4 regions of the Streptomyces sp. NPDC016677 genome follow, and region 1 is predicted to be linked to each of the others. Evidence: riboswitches for the same ligand, from Rfam matches in the RefSeq annotation. Region 1 holds a riboswitch; each other region holds the start of a gene.
What was found. Region 1 has a riboswitch for cyclic di-AMP ahead of ACZ3IG_RS16165 (M23 family metallopeptidase). Riboswitches for the same ligand answer to the same signal wherever they lie in the genome.
Positions count from the first base shown of each region.

Region 1 (5,607 bases):
GTCCGCACCCGCGCCGGGGACGTGGTCCGCGGCCGGGTCCTGGTCAACTGCGCGGGGCTGTACTGCGACGAGATCGCCCGCCTCACCGGCGACGACCCCGGCATGCGGATCGTCCCCTTCCGCGGCGAGTACTACGAGCTGGCCCGCCCGGAGCTGGTGCGTTCCCTGGTCTATCCGGTGCCCGACCCGGCGTTCCCGTTCCTCGGCGTGCACCTCACCCGCTCCATCGACGGCGGCGTCCACCTCGGCCCCAACGCGGTGCCCGCCCTCGCCCGGGAGGGGTACGGCTGGGGCACGGTCCGGCCCCGCGAGCTGGCCGCCACCCTCGCCTGGCCGGGCTCCTGGCACATAGCCCGCAGACACTGGCGGTACGGCGCCGGGGAGCTGCGCCGCTCGCTGTCGAAGGCGGCGTTCACGACGGCGGTACGGCGGCTGCTGCCCGCGGTGACGGAGGACGACCTGGTGCCGGCGCCGGCCGGGGTACGGGCCCAGGCGGTGCTGCCCGACGGCACCCTGGCGGACGACTTCCTCATCCGGGAGACGCCCCGCGCGGTCCACGTCCTCAACGCCCCGTCCCCCGCCGCGACCGCCGCGCTGCCCATCGGCCGCGAGGTGGCCCACCGCGCCCTGACGGCGCTCGGACCGGCCTGAGTCCCCGCCGGGCCCGGGCCCGGGCCTCTGCCGAACGCCTGCCGGTCCCGGGCCTCTGCCGAACGCCTGCCGGTCCCGCCCAACGTCTGCCGGACCCGCCCAACGTCTGCCGGACCCGCCCGAGGTCAGCGGGACCCGCCCAACGCCTGCCGGACTGTGCCGGCGCCCCGTCCCCGTAATATCGATCCCACTGTGTCTGATTCGCACCCCACCCCCGCAGCTCCCCGGCCACCCCGTCGCACGGGCGGGCCCCGTTTCCCGGACGGCCCCCGGGCCGATCCCGCCGGTGACCACTTCGAGCGGCGGATCCGCAGCTTCCAGCCCCGGCGCAGCCGGGTCACCGCCGGGCAGGCGGACGCCTTGCGGAGGCTGTGGCCGGCGTGGGGACTGGACATCGACGGGCAGCGGGTCCTCGACCTCGCCGAGCTGTTCGGCGACGACCGCCCCGTGGTCCTGGAGATCGGCTTCGGCATGGGCGAGGCGACCGCCGAGATGGCCGCCGCCGACCCGGACACCAACGTGCTCGCCGTCGACGTGCACACCCCCGGCCAGGGCCACCTGCTGGCGCTGGCCGAGGAGAAGGGCCTGACCAACGTCCGGGTGGGCAACGGCGACGCGGTCATCCTGCTCGGCGAGATGCTCACCCCGGACTCCCTGTCCGGCCTGCGCGTCTACTTCCCCGACCCCTGGCCCAAGAAGCGGCACCACAAGCGCCGGCTGATCCAGCCGGAGTTCCTGACCCTGGCCGCCTCCCGGCTCCGGCCGGGCGCCTTGCTGCACTGCGCCACCGACTGGGAGCCGTACGCCGAGCAGATGCTCGACGTCCTCACCGCGCACCCCGCCTTCGAGAACACCGCGCCCGGCGGCGGTTTCGCGCCCCGTCCCGCGCACCGCCCGCTGACCCGTTTCGAGGGCCAGGGACTGGACAAGGGACATGTGGTGAACGACCTGCTCTTCCGCCGCGTACCGCACCAGGACCGACCCCCCGCCGGCGCCTGAAGCCGGGGCGGCGCCCCCTCTCGTCAGGATCGATGCCGTGGCCACCAGCTCCCCGTACCCGCCGGCACCGCCGCCCCCGCGGCACTGGTGGCAGCGCCGCTGGGTGCGCTACGGCGCCCTGGCCACGCTGCTCGCGCTCTCCGGTCTGGTCATCCTGGCGCTGGTGCGCGAGCAGACCGGCACGGAGGGCTTCCTGGTCGGCCTCGGTCTCGCCGTGCTGCCGGTCCCGCTGCTGCTCGCCGCCTTCCGCTGGCTGGACCGGGTGGCGCCGGGCCCCTGGCGCAACCTGGTGTTCTGCTTCGCCTGGGGGGCCTGCGCGGCGGCGCTGACCGCCATCGTGGCCAACAGCTTCGCGACCCGCTGGATAGCGACGGCCACCGCCGATCCGGCCGGCGCGGACACCTGGGGCACCACCGTGATAGCCCCGGTCGTGGAGGAGTCCGCGAAGGCCGCCGCCGTCCTGCTGGTCTACCTCTTCCGCCGGCACGACGTCACCGGGCTCCTCGACGGCGTTGTCCTGGCCGGCTTCACCGCCACCGGCTTCGCGTTCACCGAGAACATCCTCTACCTGGGCAACGCGTTCGGCACCGACCAGCTCACCGGGGGCAGCGGCATCGCCTCCGTCACCGCGGCGACGTTCTTCGTCCGCGTCGTCATGTCGCCGTTCGCGCACCCGCTGTTCACGGTGCTCACCGGCCTCGGCTTCGGTCTCGCCGCCCTGCGCGGCGAGAGCCGCCGGGCCGGGCGCGTCCTGCTCCCGCCGGCCGGCCTGCTGCTCGCGATGGGCATGCACGCGCTGTGGAACGGCTCCTCGGCCCTCGGGGAGTACGGCTTCTTCCTCGTGTACGCGACGTTCATGGTGCCGGTGTTCGGGCTGCTGACCTGGCTGGCGGTCTGGTCCCGGCAGCGCGAACTGGTCACCGTACGCGCCGAACTGCCCGCCTACGCGGCGGCCGGCTGGCTGACCCCGGCGGAGCCGTACGCGCTCGGCTCGATGCGGGCCCGGCGCCTCGCCCGTGCGCACGCCCGGCGCCACGCCGGGAAGGAGGCGGCACGGACGGTGGCGGAGTACGAGGCGTACGCGACCGAGCTGGCGTTCCTGCGGCACCGGGGCCGGCGCGGCCGGGCGGGCGCCGACTTCGTCGTACGGGAGCGGGCGTTGCTGCACGAGCTGTGGCGCCGCCGGGAGACGGCACGCCCGGCGCTGGCCCACGCGGCACGGGCCACGGCCCCGCCGACGCCGGCACCGCACCAGTACCCCAGGTACCAGCAGTACCAGCAGTACCAGCTCTACGCGCACCATCCGTACGCGCCCGTGAACCGGCAGCCCTGACGTCGGGGGGTCGCCGTCAGGACCGCCGGGGATCAGGTGTCCCGGACAAGGGGACGGCTCAGGGGGTGAGGCCCTTGCTCTGCAGCCAGGCCATCGGATCGATGCCGGAGGTGGAGCCGTCCGGGTGGACCTCCAGGTGGAGGTGGGCGCCCGTGACGTTGCCGGTGGCGCCGACGCGGCCGATGACGTCGCCGGTGCTGACCTTCTGGCCGACGCTGACGCTGATCGAGGACTGGTGGCAGAACCACACCTCGGTGCCGTCGTCGAGGGTGAGGATCGTGCGGTAGCCGTAGGAGCCCGCGTACCCGGCCTCGGTGATGGTCCCGGAGTGCACGGCCTTGATGAGGGTGCCTGCGGGCGCGGCGAAATCGAGGCCGGTGTGGTAGCCGGAGGACCAGTAGGCGCCGGCCTGCCCGTAGCTGGAGGTGATGGTGTACGAGGAGGTCGGCAGCGCGTACTGCTTGGCCAGCTGGGCGAGCCGCGCGGCCTCGGCCTTCCGCGCGGCCTCCGCCGCCGCCTTCTTCTTGGCGGCGGCGGCCTTGGCCTCGGCCTTCTTCTCGGCCTCGGCGGCGGCAGCGGCGGCCTTCTTCTCGGCGGCGGCAGCAGCCTCTTCGGCGGCCTTGGTCTCGACCTGGTTCTGCTGCTGCTCGGCCTGCGCCATGATCCGGGCGCGGAGCGACTCACCGGCGGTGGTCGTGCCCTCCTCGGTGTCGTCCGAGGCGACGGCGGCGATGCTGCTGAGCGGCGTGGCCGACCCCTCGTCCGCCGTGTCTCCGGCGGACTCGTCGTCCGAGATGATCGAGCCCACGGACGGCAGGTCGGGCATGGAGATCGACACCGGCGGCTTGCCGGTCTGCGCGCTGGCCATGCCGCCGGCGCCCACGGCCGCTATGACGCCGACGCCGAGGACGGTGGAGCTGCGGGCCAGTCCGCCGCGCTGCTTGGCGACCCGGTGCTTGCCGCGCACGGGACGGACGGTGTCGGCGGTGGGGTTCCACTCTTCGAAGGGGCCCTCGTCGGGGCGGAAGGCGCCGTAGCCGAAGGTTGCGGGGTCGTGCTGGTTCGGCACGAACGGGGCCTCGGGGGCAGGCCGGTTGGACGCCACGTGGGCGTGCTCCTTTCCTTCCGTCTCCGCCTACCGGGTTAGCTGACGGGTTCGGAGCGGGAAGGTCTCCTACGCGCGTATACAGGCCGTGTCTCCACGGTCGGATACGCCCGATTCACCCCAAGGTGGTGGTTCCCCGGTTCCCTTACGGGATTCGGCGCGTGCGCACGGAGCCGCCTTCTGTGACGGCTGGGACGACCGCGCTGCGTTATCGAACGTTAATAGAAGCGGGGCGCTGTTTCCAAGCCGTTCCTCTTGATCATTAAGCTTCTCGGCCGGGAGCAAGGCCGCACGGAGGGCGAAAACGGGGCGAGTTGACCGCGTTTCAGTACACCCGCACAGCGGTCGGTTCCGCCGCTTGAAACTGACCGTGCATCAATTGTTATGCGGAGGGCTCCCACCCCATCACCCTTCGTGACCACAGGCGCCCCCGGACTCGTCCAGGCCACCGGACTCGTCGGCGCCGCCCGGATCGGGCCGCCGTACGGCGAGCAGCGCCATGTCGTCCGCCATCCCGCCCCCGGAGTGCCGGCGCACGTCCTCGGCGAGGGTGTCCAGCAGGTCACCCGGATGCCGGAAGCGCCGGCCACCGAGCCGCGCCACCGGATCGTAGAACTCGCCCCGGGCGTCCCGGGCCTCGGTCACCCCGTCGGTGTAGAGCAGCAGCGTGGCCCCGGCGGGGAAGGCGGTCTCCTCCGCGCGGTCCGGCCACACGCCCAGTTCCCCCATGCCGAGCGGCAGCGCCGCGTCCCGCGTGGTCAGGGCGCGCAGGCTGCCGTCGGCGTGGCACAGCAGGGGCGGCGGATGCCCCCGGTTGACGACGCGGGCCACCCCGTCGCCGTGCGGGAGTTCGACGAGGACGGCGGTGGTGAACCCCTCGAAGGCGTCCAGTCCCTCGCGCCGGGTGCCCTCGCGGGCCAGCGCCCGCTCCAGCCGCTGCGCCACCGCCTCCAGCGTCGACTCCTGCTCGGCGGCCTCCCGGAACGCCCCGATCACGACGGCGACGGCGGCCACCGCGCCCATCCCCTTGCCCCGCACGTCCCCGACGATCATCCGCACCCCGCGCGGGCTGTCCTGCACCGCGTACAGGTCGCCGCCGATGAAGGCGTCCGCCTGCGCGGCCTCGTAGCAGGCGGCGATCTCGAAGCCGCCGAGCCGTTCGGCGGGCTCGGGCAGCACCGCGCGCTGGGCCGCCTCGGCGATCTCGCGGGCGGTGGCGAGCCGCTCGTCGTTGCGGCGGACCAGGGCGTTGACGAAGACGGCGAGGACCGCGACCACCGCGATGGTGACCAGCTCGGTGACGGAGTCGACCTGGTGGGCGACGCCGAGGCCGATCTGGAGGGCTATGACGACGGCGACGGTGACCACCCCGGTGAGCACGGTGCCGCGCCGCGAGTAGAGCGGGGCGGCGGTCAGGGGCGCGGCGGTGTAGAGGGGGCCGGCGGTGAAGTACCGGGGCGTGAGCAGGTCGTAGGCGGCGCCTACGGCGATCAGCAGGACGGGCAGGAGGCGTACGAGG
Region 1 covers NZ_JBVHEO010000005.1:5,122-10,728, forward strand. The annotation lists gene lhgO (L-2-hydroxyglutarate oxidase) at 1-651, shown strand, start outside; gene trmB (tRNA (guanosine(46)-N7)-methyltransferase TrmB) at 844-1,650, shown strand; gene ACZ3IG_RS16160 (PrsW family intramembrane metalloprotease) at 1,688-2,983, shown strand; gene ACZ3IG_RS16165 (M23 family metallopeptidase) at 3,042-4,088, opposite strand; cyclic di-AMP (ydaO/yuaA leader) riboswitch at 4,101-4,258, opposite strand; gene ACZ3IG_RS16170 (PP2C family protein-serine/threonine phosphatase) at 4,494-5,607, opposite strand, start outside.

Region 2 (5,607 bases), on a different contig from region 1:
TTGACCAGGCGGGTGCTGAACACCGTGCCCGAGCCGAACTCGCCCTTGACCTGGTCGCCGAGCGAGTTCACGAAGCCGCCGAGGTCACCGGCGGCGTCGCCGGTGGGCAGGCCGCCCTGGGCGCCGGTGTCGAAGGTGGCGACCGCGTTCCAGCCCTCGCCGATGACCTTCAGACCGTCGAGACCCTTGGCCAGCTCCTCCTCGGACTTCTGCTCCTTGCCGGAGCCGAACCCGGTGCCGGACCCGGAGGCCGGCGCCTCCTCGATCTCGTCGCCCTCCGTGACCTTCGCGCCCTTGGGCGGCGTGAAGTCGAACGTCGACGCGGCCGGCTCGGCGAAGCTGACCTGGGTGAAGCCGGCGTCCACGACCGCCGAGCCGCCGCCCGCCGGGCTGAGCGTGAACTTCAGCGGCACGCCCGTCTTCGCGTCCACGGCCACACTGATCGAGCCGACCGTGGAACCCTTCTGCTTCGGCTCGATCACCAGGCGGTACGCGTCCCGGCCGGCCACCTGCGCGGTGCCGTCGACGGTCACGGACGTGGTGTCGTCGACCGCCTTCAGGGCCTCCTCGGCCATGTCGCCCGGGGTGGCCGGCAGCTCCTCGCGCCGCTGGCCCTGCTTGGTCCGGTCGTCGGTGGCGGTGGTGGTGGAGTGGTAGACCTCGCCGGACTCGCTGTCGTAGCCCCAGACGTCCTTGCCGTCGTGGATCAGGCTGTACTCGGCGGCGTCCTGGAGCAGCGACACCTTCTGCCGGTCCGGGCCGTCCACCGCGACGCGCAGCGTGTGGGTGCCGGAGGCCAGCTCGGTCAGTTTCGTGGACGGGTCCGCGGAGGAACCGCCGTCCGCGGAGCCGGAGGACGAGCCCGCGCCGTTCATGAGGCCGCTCTCCAGACCCCCGAGGTCCGGCAGCCCGAGGTCGGTGCTGATCTTCACCGTGCCGGACAGCTGCTGTACGTCCGACGCGGCCACCTTCTCCAGCAGTTGCTGCGAGGTGATGTCGGGAAGGTCGGGGTCCCCGGAGTCGGCGAGCGCGGGAACCAGTCCGATGGTCGCCGCCGCGACGCCCATCACCGTGACCGGGACGACGTACCGCGCGACCTTGCGCCGCGCCGTCCCGCGCTCCTCGGTCTCGGTCTCGGATTCGTACGGTGTCATGTGCCCTACCTCCGTCGTAGGCGGCGGATGTTCGCGACCTCGCACCAGTCCACCCTGAGCCGCCATTCTCACCCGAATCGGTGAGGAAGTGTTGTTTTCCGTGATGACCATCTGACCAAATCGGCCATCGGGAAGCGTCAGACCGCAGGCTCAACTCCGCCTACTGCTGCGGTATGACACGCACGCACGGAGCACTCCCCCACCCGTAGGGGCAAGGGAGTGCGGGGGGGTGCGGGGCAGTGCAGGGGACGTGCAGTGGCGTGCGGTGGCGTCCGGGTGGGCTCAGCCGGCCCGGTGCACCACCGCGTCGCACAGCTCCACCAGCGCCGTCTTCGCGTCGCACTCCCGCAGCGGGGCCAGGGCCGCGCGGGCCTCCTCGGCGTAGCGGACGGTGTCCCGCCGGGCCTGGTCGAGGGCGGGGTGGGCGCGCAGCAGGCGCAGCGCCTCGGCGTGCCGGTCGTCGTCGGTCAGGTCGGAGGCGAGCAGTTCGCACAGGGCGAGGTCCTCGGCCAGCCCCAGCCGGGCGGCGCGCTCGCGCAGCCTGAGGACCGGGAGGGTCGCGATGCCCTCGCGCAGGTCGGTGCCGGGTGTCTTGCCGGACTCGGTGGAGTCGGAGGCGATGTCCAGCACGTCGTCGGCGAGCTGGAAGGCGACGCCGAGCCGCTCGCCGTACTGGGTGAGGACGTCCACGACCGTCTCGTCGGCGCCGGACATCATCGCGCCGAACCGGCAGGCGACCGCCACCAGCGAGCCGGTCTTGCCGCCCAGCACGTCCAGATAGTGGTCGACCGGGTCCCGGCCGTCCTGCGGGCCGGCGGTCTCCAGGATCTGGCCGGTGACCAGCCGCTCGAACGCCAGGGCCTGTACGCGGACCGCCTCCGGACCGAGGTCGGCGAGGATCTGCGAGGCGCGGGCGAAGAGGAAGTCGCCGGTCAGGACCGCGACGGAGTTGTCCCAGCGGGTGTTGGCGCTGGGCACCCCGCGCCGCACCGCGGCCTCGTCCATCACGTCGTCGTGGTACAGCGTGGCGAGGTGGGTCAGCTCCACGACCACCGCCGAGGGCACCACACCCGGGGCGTAGGGGTCGCCGAACTGCGCCGCGAGCATCACCAGCAGCGGCCGGAACCGCTTGCCGCCCGCCCGCACCAGATGCTGGGCGGCCTCCGTGATGAAGGGCACCTCGCTCTTGGTTGCCTCCAGCAGTCCTTCCTCGACTGCCGCCATTCCGGCCTGGACATCGGCTTCCAGAGCCTGGTCCCGCACGCTCAGCCCGAACGGCCCGACGACGGTCACGAGGGGTCTCCTGTCTGCTGGTGTCTACTCGCGGTTACACGGCTGGTCGATAGGTCGCTGCCATCACTCAAGTCAGCGTATCCGGTCACGTTTCGATCACCGATAGCGCCCACCGTTACAGGCCGGTCGGTATCAGATCATGAACTGTATGTTTTTGATCAGGTGATATGAGCGGACATGGATCGACTTCGCGGGGCGGCCGGGGCACGCCGACGCCGCGATTCCCTCTGGACCCCTCCTGGACCCCTCGGAGACTCCCCGGCCCCGCCGGTCCCGCCACCGGTCCACCAAGGCTGCGTCGAGGGCCCAGCGAAGGCCCACCGGGAATCCATCGAAGATCCCACCACTCCTCCCAACGTCGCGCGACCCGGGAACGTCACCCATTCGACCTACAGACCCCGTTACAGACCCCCGTTCCAGACCCCCGCCCCAGCCCTCGTTCCAGACCCCCGCCCCAGCCCTCGTTCCCGCTGCCGGGCGAGTCAGGCGGGCGCTCCCGCCACGACGACGGTCACCCCTGGCCAGTAAAAACCAAGTTGACCTCATTGCCCGATTTGCCCCGCTCGTCGACGCCAGTGACTTGACTCACGCCGCCGCCCGACCGCACACCGCCGCCCACGCACCCCCCATCCCCTTGCCCCGTACGCCAGTTGACCCTTGCCACTCGCAAAGGATCAAGTACCCCAAATGCCTCAGACCAAGGTCAACAGGCACGTTAGGTGATTCCGGCACTTGTTCCGGACATGTGCTGTCGCATACGTTCCCGGCCTGTCGAGCGGACGCCGAATCCTGCCACCGCCCGACGCACACGCATCCGACTCATTCACGGCAGGAGCGGGGGACCCAGGTAAGTCGCCGCGCCGGTCACCGGACGTCACCCGACGTCCCGGAGGACCGGAGCGGCTCGGGGTGAAGCCGGGCCCGACAGGGCACGGCCGGGCACCTCCCCGCCCGAACCCGACAGCTCACCTCGCAGGCGTATGGAGAGGACCGCACCATGCCCGCAAAGGCTCTCCGGCACGCCGCCGGCGCCAACCGTCTCGTCCGCAAGCTCGCCCTCGCCGGTGCCGGCGCCGCCGTACTGGCGCTGCCGATCGCCGGCGCCGCCAGCGCGTCCGCCGCCCCGGCCGCCGTCCCCGCCGCCGACTCGACCACGGCGACCACCACGGCCGCCCTGACCGCGGCCAACGGCTACAGCAACAACCTCGACGGCTGGATCCGCCAGTCGCTCGACATCATGGCCGAGAAGGGCATCCCGGGCTCGTACGACGGCATCTACCGCAACATCATGCGGGAGTCGTCCGGCAACCAGTTCGCGATCAACAACTGGGACATCAACGCCATCAACGGCACCCCGTCCAAGGGCCTGCTCCAGGTGATCAAGCCGACCTTCGACGCGTACCACGTCGAAGGCACCTCCTGGGACATGTACGACCCGGTCGCCAACATCACCGCCGCCTGCAACTACGCGGCCGACCGGTACGGCTCCATGGACAACGTCTACAGCGCCTACTGAGCCCGGCCTCGGGCGAAGAGTCGTTCGAGGACGACGGCCACGCCGTCGTCCTCGTTCGACAGGGTGACCTCGTCGGCGACCGCCCGCAGTTCCGGGTGGGCGCCGGCCATGGCGACGCCGTGGGCCGCCCACCGGAACATGGGGATGTCGTTGGGCATGTCCCCGAAGGCGACCGTGCGCTCCGGGCTCAGCCCCAGGCGCTCCGCCGCCAGCTCCAGACCGGTCGCCTTGGTGACACCGCACGGCTGGAGTTCGACCGTCCCCGGCCCCGACATGGTGACCGTCGCCAGCGACCCGACCACCGCGCGGGCCGTCGCCGCCAGCTCGTCGTCGGACAGGTCAGGGTGGCGCAGCAGCACCTTGCTGATGGGCGCCGCCCACAGGTCGTCCCGCCGGCCGACCCGCACCGCGGGCAGTGTGGGGTGCGGCATCAGGTACCCGGGCTCGATCAGCGTGAGCCCGTCCACCCCGTCCTGGTCGACGGCGGCGTACACCTCGCCGACCTCGGCCTCGATCTTGCCGAGCGCGGTCTCGGCCAGTTCCCGGTCCAGGGTGACCGACCACAGCATCCGGTCCGCGCCGGCGTCGTACACCTGCGCGCCCTGTCCGCACACCGCGAGCCCCCCGCAGCCGAGGTCGCCGAGGAGCGCGCGCACTCTGGGCGCCGGGCGTCCCGTCACCACCAGGTGGTGCGCGCCGGCCCCGGTCACCCGCGCGAGCGCGGCGAGCGACCGCTCGGAGACGGTGTCGTCGCCGCGCAGCAGCGTTCCGTCCAGATCGGTGGCGACGAGATCGTATGCGGTGGGGTTCATGATCAGAGAATACGGACGTCGCGCGCCCTCGACTCACCGTCGTCAAGCGCACGTTCCCGACGCGGATGTCCGAAACCTGACGCATCACCGGCTAAAGGCGGTTGAAGCGCTGTGCACCGGTTGGCAACAACATGCTCCGCTCTCTACCGCTCCGAGGGGCCCCAGGGGTACTTTCCTTCTGTCCAGGGGGACTTGATCGGGGGGTCGAGTTGAGCAGCGGACACATTCGTGTGCTGAGGCCGGAGGAACTGGGCGAGGGGGAACGGGAGCACTGGCGGGAGCTGCGCGCCAAGTCGCACGCCCCTCGCAACCCTTTCATGGAACCGGAGTTCACCGAGGCCGTGGGCCGGGTACGCCCGGCGGCGCGGGTGGCGGTGCTGTACGAGGGCGGCGAGAGCGCCGGTTTCCTGCCGTACGAGCGCGGACCGCTGGGGCAGGGGCGCGCCATCGGCCTCGGGGTGTCGGACTGCCAAGGGGCGGTATTGCGCCAGGGCCCGCTGCCCGATACCCGCCACCTTCTGCGCGCCTGCTCGCTGTCCAGCTTCGCCTTCGACAACCTGGAAGCGGAACAGGGGCTGTTCACGCCGTACGCCGCCGAGGAGTACGCCTCGCACGTCATCGACGTCGCCGACGGCTACGGGGCGTACGAGAACGTACTGCGCGCCCAGTCGCCGAAGTTCCTCAAGACCACCCTGGCCAAGGAGCGCCGGCTCGGCCGCCAGGTCGGGGACGTGCGGTTCGTGTTCGACGAGCGCGACCCCGCCGCGCTGCGCACGCTGATGGCCTGGAAGTCGGCGCAGTACCGCAGGACCGGGCGCCGCGACCGGTTCGC
Region 2 covers NZ_JBVHEO010000013.1:92,283-97,889, forward strand. The annotation lists gene ACZ3IG_RS27705 (LolA family protein) at 1-1,154, opposite strand, end outside; gene ACZ3IG_RS27710 (polyprenyl synthetase family protein) at 1,437-2,447, opposite strand; cyclic di-AMP (ydaO/yuaA leader) riboswitch at 3,253-3,440, shown strand; gene ACZ3IG_RS27715 (transglycosylase SLT domain-containing protein) at 3,445-3,963, shown strand; gene ACZ3IG_RS27720 (HAD family hydrolase) at 3,957-4,775, opposite strand; gene ACZ3IG_RS27725 (GNAT family N-acetyltransferase) at 5,006-5,607, shown strand, end outside.
Region 2: another riboswitch for cyclic di-AMP. It lies ahead of ACZ3IG_RS27715 (transglycosylase SLT domain-containing protein); the one in region 1 lies ahead of ACZ3IG_RS16165 (M23 family metallopeptidase).

Region 3 (5,607 bases), on a different contig from region 1:
GTCCCGGCGAGGTACGGCGCCTGGCCCGCGCTCAGGAGCGGGACCTGCGCGCCTGGCTCTACAGACCGGAGGGCAACGGCAAGGACGAGGACGACGAGCCGGCGACCCTCGCCGAAGCCGTGAAGCGCGACGCCGCCGAGGTCGAGGACAAGCACGGCGTCCCCATTGAGGTCGTCGTGGTCGGCGACTGCCCGCTCGACGAACGGATCGGGGCACAGACGCAGGCCGCGCGCGAAGCGATGGTGAACGCGGCCAAGTACGGTGGCGAGGGCGGTGCCGTACAGGTCTTCGCCGAAGTCGAGGGCAGGACGGTCTTCGTGTCCGTCCGGGACCGGGGGCCCGGCTTCGACCCCGAGTCGATACCCGCCGACCGGATGGGTGTCAGAGAATCGATCATCGGCCGCATGGAGCGCAACGGCGGCACGGCGCGACTGCGCGCGGTGCCCGGCGGCGGCACGGAGGTCGAGCTGGAGATGGAGAGGGCGGAGAAGACGTCATGAGCGACCCGACCGAAGCGAACACGGAGTCCGCCGAGTCGACCGGCGGAGCGGCCGGACGGCAGGTGCGCGTGGTCCTCGTCGACGACCACCGCATGTTCCGTACGGGCGTGCAGGCCGAGATCGGCCGGACCGAGCAGACCGGGGTCGAGGTGGTCGGGGAGGCCGCCGACGTCGACCAGGCCGTCACGGTCATCACCGCGACCCGGCCCGAGGTGGTCCTGCTCGACGTCCACCTCCCGGGCGGCGGTGGCGTCGAGGTCCTGCGTCGCTGCGCCCCGTTGATGGCCGACGCCGAGCGGCCCGTCCGCTTCCTCGCCCTGTCCGTCTCGGACGCGGCGGAGGACGTGATCGGCGTGATTCGCGGCGGTGCCCGTGGCTATGTGACCAAGACGATCACCGGCTCCGACCTCGTCGACTCGGTCTTCCGCGTCCAGGAGGGCGACGCCGTCTTCTCGCCCCGTCTGGCCGGCTTCGTCCTGGACGCCTTCGCCTCCACCGACGCCCCGCCGGTCGACGAGGACCTCGACCGCCTCACCCAGCGGGAGCGCGAGGTGCTGCGCCTGATCGCCCGCGGCTACGCGTACAAGGAGATCGCCAAGCAGCTGTTCATCTCCGTCAAGACGGTCGAGTCCCATGTCTCGGCGGTCCTGCGCAAACTCCAGCTCTCCAACCGGCACGAGCTGACGCGGTGGGCCACCGCACGGCGCCTCGTCTGACGCGGCCCGTACCGGACGGCCTTGGCGGCCTGTGCATGTGACTCAGGCCCCCCACGGGCCCGTTCTCTCGCAGGGTGATGACCGATGTGTGGAATCGGGAGCGCGGCGGCCGGGGGGTCGGGGAACTTGGGGGACTGGTGGCCGGCCGGATTCGCGCCCTTCATTAGGCTCCGGACTCATGGACGTACTCATCCACCTCTTCGTCGGTCTGCACATCATCGGCATCGCGGCACTGCTCGGCGGCTTCCTCACTCAGATGAAGGCGATGGGCGAGGGCACCGCCCGCTTCGGTCCGGCGATGCTGCACGGCGCGCTGACCATGCTGGTCACGGGGGTGATCCTGGTCGGGCTGAACCAGGCCGACGACCAGTCCGTCAACAACATCAAGATCGGCGTGAAACTGGCCGTGCTGGTCGTGATCCTCGGCCTCGTCTACGTGAAACGGGACGAGGAGAAGGTGGAGAAGGGCCTGTTCGGGCTGGTCGGCGCGCTGACCATGGTGAACGTCTTCATCGCGGTGCTGTGGACCTGAGCGCCGGCCGCGCGGACACGACCGGCGCACCAGGCCGGGGCCGGTGCCGAGCGAGCGGAACCGCTCAGGCCGGACGCACCACGCTGTAGATCGACGACTCGCCGTCGTAGTAGACGGACTCCTCGCGGACGTACGCGCCCGGCTTCGGCGCGTGGATCATCATGCCGTTGCCGATGTAGATGCCGACGTGCGAGATGTCGTCGTAGAAGAAGACCAGGTCACCGGGTTGCGCCGCGGAGATCGACACCGTGGTGCCGGCGTTGACCTGGTCGTAGGTGACGCGGGGCAGGTCGACGCCCGCGTCCTTCCAGGCGGCCTGGGTGAGGCCGGAGCAGTCGTAGGAGTCGGGGCCGGTGGCGCCCCAGACGTACGGTTTGCCGATCTGGGCGCGGGCGAAGGCCAGGGCCTTCCCGGCCTTGGTGGCGTACGAGGAGTCGGTCGCGGACGACGACCCGGTCGACCCCGAGGAACTGCTCTCCTGCGCGGCGGCGGTCTTCGCGGCCTCCTCCTGGCGCTGCCGTTCCTCGGCCTGCTGCCGGGCCAGCTCCTGGGCCTTGCGGGCCGCCTCCTGCTGCTTCTCCTTCTCGATCGCGGCGAGCCGCGCCTTCTCCTGGGCGGTCAGGTCGGCCAGCAGCTCACGCGCGGAGGCGAGTTTCGTCTGGACGGTGGCCTTGGCCGTCTTCAGGTCCTTCTGTGACGTGGTGAGCGTCTGGAGGCTCTCGGTGGCCTCCTGGCGTTTCTCCATCGTCTCGGCCTGCTGGGTGACGTAGTCGTCGACCATCTGCTTCTGGCGGCCGGTGAGCCGGTCCATCAGCTGGTTCTGGTCGAAGTAGTCCTGCGGGGAGTCCGCGAGCAGGAGGGTCGCGGTGTCGGAGACGGCCGCGCCGGTGCGGTACTGGGCGGCGGCGAAGGAGCCCAGCTCCTCGCGCGCGTCGTTCAGCTCCTGGGTGCGCTGGGCGACGTCGTCCAGGAGGCTGTCGACCTGCTCGCGCTGCTTCGCGGTCTTCTCCTCGGCCGCGTTGTACTTCTCGGTGGCCGACCCGGCCTGGCGGTAGAGGTCGTCGACCTTCTTCTGGACCTCTTCGAGGCTCGGCCGGTCGTCGGAGGGGGCCGCGGTGGCCGTCTGGGGGAGCAGGGCCACGGAGGTCAGCGCGGCCGTGGCCAGGACCGGGGTCCGTATGCCTGCCATGAGCGTTCCGGCGGGACGCGACTTGCGGTGCGACGCCAAGGGAGGCGACTCCTTCCGTGCTCCGCCTACCGGGTTAGCTGTCGGGTTCGGGCGGTGTGGTGTTACGGAAGGCTGCCCTACGGTTCGCGCCCGGAGCGGGCTGTGAACCGACTCACCCCATGTCACGGTGGGTCCCCGGTTCCGGGCGCCACGCGGGCACGCCGGATTCGGCGGAGGCCGCGCGGCCCGGCGACGTTCGCCGGTGGGGGTCGAGCGGCCCGCCCGCACCGTAGCCAACTCGTGTGCCCCCTGTGAAGGTTGAAGGGTGATATGCCCGATACATTTTCGTGACCTAGAGGGCTTCCCTCACGGTGGGTGATGTGCGGTGACGGGAGCGTGTCCGGCGGTACGGGTCCGGCCGGGTTTTCGAGGGGGCGTCCGGTTGTCGGTGGGGCGCCCTAGACTCGTAGAGCGATGAGCAGCCTCTTTGACGACAGCTTCCTGGCGAGCCTCCAGGCCCCCCGCGGGCACGAGGAGGAACCTCCGCCACCGCCCGAGGACGAGCACGTACCGGAGCCGATCCCGGACGATCTGTTCGCCGGGAAGTTCGACGTGCCGCCGGACCGGGACCCCTACTACCGGGACGGCGCCCCGCGCCCGGTGACGGACCCCGCCGCGCTCCTGGAGGGGCTGAACGAGAACCAGCGCGCCGCGGTCGCCCACGCCGGCTCCCCGCTGCTCATCGTGGCCGGTGCCGGTTCCGGCAAGACCCGCGTACTCACCCACCGCATCGCCCACCTGCTCGGCGCGCGCGGTGTCCACCCCGGCCAGATCCTCGCGATCACCTTCACCAACAAGGCCGCCGGTGAGATGAAGGAGCGCGTCGAGCAGCTCGTCGGCCCGCGGGCGAACGCCATGTGGGTCATGACCTTCCACAGCGCGTGCGTACGCATCCTGCGGCGGGAGTCGAAGAAGCTGGGTTTCACGTCGTCGTTCTCGATCTACGACGCCGCCGACTCCAAGCGGCTGATGGCGCTGGTCTGCCGTGACCTGGACCTCGACCCCAAGCGCTTCCCGCCGAAGTCCTTCAGCGCCAAGATCTCCAACCTGAAGAACGAGCTGATCGACGAGGAGGACTTCGCCGCCCAGGCCGCCGACGGCTTCGAGAAGACCCTCGCCCAGGCGTACGCGATGTACCAGACGCGCCTGCGCGAGGCCAACGCCCTCGACTTCGACGACCTCATCATGACGACGGTCAACCTGCTGCGCGCCTTCCCGGACGTCGCCGAGCACTACCGCCGCCGCTTCCGGCATGTCCTGGTCGACGAGTACCAGGACACCAACCACGCCCAGTACGCCCTGGTGCGCGAGCTGGTCGGCACCGGCGCGCACGACGAGGACGTCCCGCCGGGCGAGGGCGACGTCCCGCCCGCCGAGCTGTGCGTCGTGGGCGACGCCGACCAGTCGATCTACGCCTTCCGCGGCGCGACCATCCGCAACATCCTCCAGTTCGAGGAGGACTACCCGGACGCGACCACGATCCTCCTGGAGCAGAACTACCGCTCCACGCAGACCATCCTGTCCGCTGCCAACGCGGTCATCGAGCGCAACGAGTCGCGCCGGCCGAAGAACCTGTGGACCAACGCGGGCGCGGGCGAGCGGATCACCGGGTACGTCGCGGACACCGAGCACGACGAGGCGCAGTTCGTCGCCGACGAGATCGACCGGCTCACGGACGCGGGCGAGGCCAAGGCCGGCGACGTCGCCGTCTTCTACCGCACCAACGCCCAGTCCCGTGTCTTCGAAGAGGTCTTCATCCGCACCGGCCTGCCCTACAAGGTCGTCGGCGGCGTCCGCTTCTACGAGCGCAAGGAGGTCCGGGACGTCCTGGCCTACCTGCGGGTCCTCGCCAACCCCGAGGACTCGGTGCCGCTGCGGCGCATCCTCAACGTGCCCAAGCGGGGCATCGGCGACCGGGCCGAGGCGATGATCGACGCCCTTGCCCAGCGCGAGAAGATCAGCTTCCCGCAGGCGCTCCGGCGCGTCGACGAGGCGTACGGCATGGCCGCGCGCTCCACGAACGCCGTCAAGCGCTTCAACACGCTGATGGAGGACCTCCGCACGATCGCCGAGTCCGGCGCCGGACCGGCCACCGTGCTGGAGGCGATACTGGAACGCACCGGCTACCTCGCCGAGTTGCAGGCCTCCACCGACCCGCAGGACGAGACCCGGATCGAGAACCTCCAGGAACTCGCCGCCGTCGCCCTGGAGTTCGAGCAGGAGCGGGCGGAGGCGGAGGGGGAGCAGGCCGGGACCGGCACCCTCGCCGACTTCCTGGAGCGGGTCGCGCTGGTCGCCGACTCCGACCAGATCCCCGACGAGGAGGACGGCGACGGCGTCGTCACGCTGATGACGCTGCACACCGCCAAGGGCCTGGAGTTCCCGGTCGTCTTCCTGACCGGCATGGAGGACGGCGTCTTCCCGCACATGCGCGCCCTCGGCCAGACCAAGGAACTGGAGGAGGAGCGGAGGCTGGCGTACGTCGGCATCACGCGCGCGCGTGAGCGGCTGTACCTGACCCGTTCGACGCTGCGCAGCGCCTGGGGGCAGCCGTCGTACAACCCGCCCTCACGGTTCTTGGAGGAGATCCCGGCCGCCCATCTGGCGTGGAAGCGGACGGGCGCGAGTGCC
Region 3 covers NZ_JBVHEO010000003.1:103,586-109,192, forward strand. The annotation lists gene ACZ3IG_RS10225 (ATP-binding protein) at 1-500, shown strand, start outside; gene ACZ3IG_RS10230 (LuxR C-terminal-related transcriptional regulator) at 497-1,216, shown strand; gene ACZ3IG_RS10235 (hypothetical protein) at 1,395-1,748, shown strand; gene ACZ3IG_RS10240 (C40 family peptidase) at 1,813-2,976, opposite strand; cyclic di-AMP (ydaO/yuaA leader) riboswitch at 2,985-3,159, opposite strand; gene pcrA (DNA helicase PcrA) at 3,391-5,607, shown strand, end outside.
Region 3: another riboswitch for cyclic di-AMP. It lies ahead of ACZ3IG_RS10240 (C40 family peptidase); the one in region 1 lies ahead of ACZ3IG_RS16165 (M23 family metallopeptidase).

Region 4 (5,607 bases), on a different contig from region 1:
GGGCATGCCGCCCGCGCTCGGGAAGCCGGTCAGCTCCTCGATCTCGTCACGGCGCCGGATGTAGTCCTCGTGCGCGGCCCGGTACGCGGCGGCCAGCTCCGGGTCGGTGGCGAGCCGCTCGGTCATCTCCTTCATCACCCCGTCGGCCTCCAGGGTGCCGATCGCGGAAGCCGCCCTGGGGCACGTCAGGTAGTACAGCGTCGGGAACGGCGTGCCGTCCGGCAGCCGGGGGGCGGTCTCCACGACGTCCGGCTGCCCGCAGGGGCACCGGTGCGCGATCGCGCGCAGTCCGCGCGGCGGACGGCCCAGTTGCTGGCGGAACGCGTCGACGTCCGCGTCGGTGGGCTCGGTGCGCGGGGTGGGCGGCGGGGGCGTGTCCATGACTGGCTTCTGTCGGTCTTCCTGTGGGTGGTGCGAGTGACGTGCTACGAGGGGGCTGCGGGGGTCCTACGAGCGGCCGGCGGCGGCATCGGCCGCGTCGGCCTTGTCGACGCCGTCCCAGAGCGTGCGGTACCAGGGCCGCCCTGCGGCCCCGAGACCGGCCCGCGACTGCTCGGCGGCGCCCGGGTCGACGACGATGTAGCCCGTCTCCCCCGGCATCACGTAGTGCAGCCGCTGCCGGATCTGCTGCTCGGCGTAGGCGTCGTCCTGCCAGCGTGCCTTGAGGTCGCGCAGGTCCTCGACCCGCTGCCGCGCCTGCTCCTTCTCCCGCTGGAGCTCGGCGATCTCGGCGCGCTGGGCGACGTACTGCCGTATCGGGTAGGCGAGCACCACGACCAGGGAGCAGACCACCATCACCAGCAGGGCCGCCCGGCCGGTCAGCCGGGAGCGGCGGGCCTGGCGCTTGGTCTGCGAGCGGTAGACCCGGGCGGCGGTCTGCTCGCCGAGCGCCCTGATCCTGGTCGTGGTGGAGAAACGGTCCCGGTCCCTCACGGCCATCTCGTTTCCCGCCTCCCGTGCACACGCGTACGTCCCCGCACACGGTACGGGACCGGGTACGGGGACGTACGTACGACGCTGCTCTTAAGGGCTCGCTCAGCCCTTGAAGCGCGGGAAGGCGCTGCGGCCGGCGTAGACCGCGGCGTCGTCGAGGATCTCCTCGATGCGCAGCAGCTGGTTGTACTTGGCGACGCGCTCGGAGCGGGCCGGGGCGCCGGTCTTGATCTGGCCGCAGTTGGTGGCGACGGCGAGGTCGGCGATGGTGACGTCCTCGGTCTCGCCGGAGCGGTGGGACATCATGCACTTGAAGCCGTTGCGCTGGGCCAGCTCGACGGCGTCCAGGGTCTCGGTCAGCGAGCCGATCTGGTTGACCTTGACGAGCAGCGCGTTGGCGGCGCCCTCCTCGATGCCGCGGGCCAGGCGCTCCGGGTTGGTGACGAACAGGTCGTCGCCGACGAGCTGGACCTTGTCACCGAGCTTGTCGGTGATGGTCTTCCAGCCCTCCCAGTCGTCCTCGAACAGCGGGTCCTCGATGGAGACCAGCGGGTAGGCGTCGACCAGCTCCGCGTAGTACTCCGTCATCTCGGCGGCGGTGCGCTCCTTGCCCTCGAAGGAGTAGACGCCGTCCTTGTAGAACTCGGAGGCGGCGACGTCCAGGGCGAGGGCGATCTGCTCGCCGGGGGTGTAGCCGGCTTCCTTGATCGCTTCGAGGATGAGGTCGAGCGCGGCGCGGTTGGAGTCCAGGTTCGGGGCGAAGCCGCCCTCGTCGCCGAGGCCGGTGGACAGGCCCTTGTTCTTCAGGACCTTCTTCAGCGTGTGGTAGACCTCGGCGCCCCAGCGCAGGGCCTCGGAGAAGGACTCCGCGCCGATCGGGGCGATCATGAACTCCTGGATGTCCACGTTGGAGTCGGCGTGCGAGCCGCCGTTCAGGATGTTCATCATCGGAACGGGCAGCAGGTGCGCGTTCGGGCCGCCCAGGTAGCGGAAGAGCGGGAGGTCGGACGCCTCGGAGGCGGCGTGCGCGACGGCCAGGGAGACGCCGAGGATGGCGTTGGCGCCGAGCGAGCCCTTGTTGTCGGTGGCGTCCAGGTCGAACATGGCCTGGTCGATCAGGCGCTGCTCGGTGGCGTCGTAGCCGACCAGCTCCGGGCCGATCTGCTCGATGACGGCGAGGACGGCCTTCTCCACGCCCTTGCCCAGGTAGCGGTTCGAGTCACCGTCACGCAGCTCGATGGCCTCGAAGGCACCGGTGGAGGCACCGGACGGAACGGCGGCACGACCCGTGCTGCCGTCGTCGAGGCCGACCTCGACCTCGACCGTGGGGTTGCCTCGGGAGTCCAGGATTTCCCGGGCTACGACGACGTCGATGGACGGCACGAGCATCTCCTTCTTCAATGTGACGCTTCTGTGTGACGCGGGTGCGCGCTTACGCGCGGCTCCGCGGGACGAGCCTAACCGGCCCGGGGCGATCGGCCAGCCGGTCACCCACCCGTTGGGCAAACCGAGAGTAAATTGTTTCCGAACGGAACAAAAGACTGCCGCGATCCGGACATGGCCCCGCCCCGGCGTGTACGGGGGAACACGCGCCGGGGCGGGGGCCTGTGAGCCGTCAGCTGAGGTGCAGCTGCTGGCCCGGGTAGATGAGGTCGGCGTCGTCGACGATGTCGTCGTTCAGCTCGAACAGCTTCGCCCAGCCGCCGTCGACGTCGTGCGCCTCGGCGATGGAGCTGAGGGTGTCGCCCTTGACGACCTTGTACTCGCCGTCGCCCTTCTCGACCTTCTTGCCGGTCGGGGTGGTGACGGTCTTCTCGGCCTGCTGGGTGGTGCCGGTCTCGGCGGCCGGGCGCTCCTGGGAGCGGGAGGCGGGCTGCTCCTGCGTCTCACGGGACTCGGTGGAGCCACTGGAGCCGCTGGAGCTGCTGGAACCGCTGCTCTGGCCGCTGTCGGAGGAGCCGGTGTAGCCGCCGGCACCCGACAGGCCCGTGCCGCAGTTCGGCCAGGCACCCTTGCCCTGGCCCGCGAGGACCTTCTCGGCGACCTGGATCTGCTGGTCCTTGCTGGCCTGGTCGGCGGTGGAGGCGTACTGCGTGCCGCCGTACGCCGCCCACGTGGAGGCGGAGAACTGCAGGCCGCCGTAGTAGCCGTTGCCGGTGTTGATGGACCAGTTGCCGCCGGACTCGCACTGGGCGACGGTGTCCCACTCCGACTCGGTGGCGGCGGAGGCGTTGCCGGCCGCCATCAGCGGGGCGGCGACGGCGGCACCGGTCACGCCGGCGATGGCGATGGCGCGAGTGGCCTTGGACGGACGACGGTGCTTGCCCTTGCTGGAGAACAGCATGGAAGATCCCCTCACCGACGCCTGCGAGGTGAGCTGTCGGGTTCGGGCCGGTTGAGTTGCCCGGCCGGGTCCCTCACGGGACTCGGCTCCACCCCTAGCCGCTCCGGCTCAACTGCCCGGTGCGGCGACCTACCTTGGGTCCCCCGCTCCTGCCTTCGGCGCTTGCGCGACGACTGTTCCCGGACTGCCGCTGGCAGGATTCGGCGTTGCGGCGGCCGGGGCCCGCGATGGCGAGCGGTCATGACCGTAGACAGGCTCCCGGTGGATTTACAAAGACGATCAGGGCTTCTGAGACCTATCTCTCACGGCGTTTAATACGGACATTCACCCTTAACCGTGACGCGAACTGCCGTCACTTTTCGACCGGTTCGACCCCAACGGCAAGCTTCTGACCGGGCAGGATGTGGTCGGGGTCGGTGCCGACGGCGTCCTTGTTCGCGGCGTAGAGGGAGGACCATCCCCCGGCGAGCTCAAGGGAGTCGGCGATGGCCCACAGACTGTCGCCGGCGCGGACGGTGTACGTCCCGTCGCCCGCCTCGTCGCCCGTCTTGTCGCCCGTCCTGTCGCCCGTCTCGCGCGCCGTCTTGTCGTCGCGCGAGGCGTGCCGCCCCGAGGACGACTCCGAACGGCCCTTCGCCGTCTCCTCGTCGGCGCTGCCGCCGCGGTGCTTGCCGGTGCCGGTTCCGCCGGCCGTGTCGTCCTCGCCGGTCTTGGTGAGGCTCGAAATGGCGGGGGTCGGTTCGAGGTTGCCGGCGCTGCCGGTGGCGCCGGAGGCGTCCGCGGTGTCGCGCTTGGTGGTGGCCGCGTCGCTCGGCTCCTCGACAGGGGAGGCGGATTCGGGTGATGTGTCGGAGTCGGCCGATTCGTCGCCGGTGTCTGAAGTGTCGGTGTCCCCAGCACCGGCGTCCGAAGTGTCGGTGGACGGGGTGTCCGAGGGGGAGGCCGAGGAGCCGGAGCCGGAGCCGGAGCCGGAGCCGGAGCCGTCCGAAGCGTCGTCCGTGTCGGCCGGGTCGGTGGTGTCGGCCGCGCCGGACGAGTCGGCAGATCCCGAGGAGCCGGATGAATCGGTCGAACCGGATGAACCATCCGACTCCGCATCCGATGATGCCGACCCGGACGAATCGTCCGACGAGTCGTCATCCGACGCGCCGCCGCCCAGTCCGGCGAGCAGTCCGCAGGTCGGCCAGGCGGCGATGCCCTGGGCCGCCAGGACCTTCTCGGCCACACGGATCTGCTGGGAGCGGCTGGCCCGGTCGGCGGTGGTGGCGTACTCAAGGCCGCCGAACGCCTCCCAGTCCTCCTGGGACAACTGCAGGCCGCCGTAATAACCGTTGCCGTTGTTCTGGCTCCACGCGCCACCGGTCTCGCACTCGGCGACACGGTCCCAGGCCGCGCCGTCGGCCGCGTGGGCACCGGTGGCTCCGAGGAGCGGGATCGCGATGGCGGAGCCGGTGACTCCGGCAGCGACGACCAGGGCCGGGGCCTGGCGGGGGCGACGGTGTCGGCCGTTCCCGGAGAGCATGCGGAGACCTTTCACGAGACAGCAGGGCCCGCACGGCGGTTGGTGCTCGGTGCCGCGCTGATCCGTGAACGTATAGGCATACGATCACTCATCACAAGTTCATGCCGTGTAGATCACATGGAGATCACAGTGGTGACGGCGCGTCACCTTTGCTGATGCGACGGATCGTTCACTCAGCCGCGGTGAACGACACCGGCAGGGTGCGCAGACCCCTCATGATGAGGCCGCCGCGCCAGCGCAGTTCGGCCGGATCGACGGCGAGGCGCAGGTCGGGCAGGCGGGTCAGGAGTGTGGCGAGCGCGGTCTGGCCCTCCAGGCGGGCCAACGGGGCGCCGAGGCAGTAGTGGATGCCGTGGCCGTAACCGAGGTGCTGGCTGTCGCGGCGGGAAAGGTCCAGGGTGTCCGGGTCCGTGAAGCGCGCCGGGTCGCGGTCGGCGGCGGCGAGGACGACGAGGACGGGGTCGCCGACGGCGATGTCCTGTCCGCCGAGGGTGAGCGGCCGGGTGGCGAACCGCCAGGTGGCCAGCTCCACCGGACCGTCGTAGCGCAGGAGTTCCTCCACGCCGGTCTCCAGCAGGCCGCGCTCGCCGGCCGCGAGCGACTCCTGGAGGCGGGTGCGCTGGCCGGGGTGGGTGAGCAGGGCGTACGTGCCGTTGCCGATGAGGTTGACGGTGGTCTCGAAACCGGCGAAGAGGAGGATGAACGCCATCGCGGCGGCCTCGTTCTCGGTGAGGTGCTCGCCCTCGTCGGAGGCGCGGATCAGTCCGGAGATGAGGTCCTCGCCGGGCGCGGGCTCGGGCGGCAGCGC
Region 4 covers NZ_JBVHEO010000006.1:93,033-98,639, forward strand. The annotation lists gene ACZ3IG_RS18790 (DUF501 domain-containing protein) at 1-381, opposite strand, end outside; gene ACZ3IG_RS18795 (FtsB family cell division protein) at 448-939, opposite strand; gene eno (phosphopyruvate hydratase) at 1,036-2,316, opposite strand; gene ACZ3IG_RS18805 (transglycosylase family protein) at 2,549-3,277, opposite strand; cyclic di-AMP (ydaO/yuaA leader) riboswitch at 3,281-3,448, opposite strand; gene ACZ3IG_RS18810 (transglycosylase family protein) at 3,630-4,799, opposite strand; gene ACZ3IG_RS18815 (cytochrome P450 family protein) at 4,969-5,607, opposite strand, start outside.
Region 4: another riboswitch for cyclic di-AMP. It lies ahead of ACZ3IG_RS18805 (transglycosylase family protein); the one in region 1 lies ahead of ACZ3IG_RS16165 (M23 family metallopeptidase).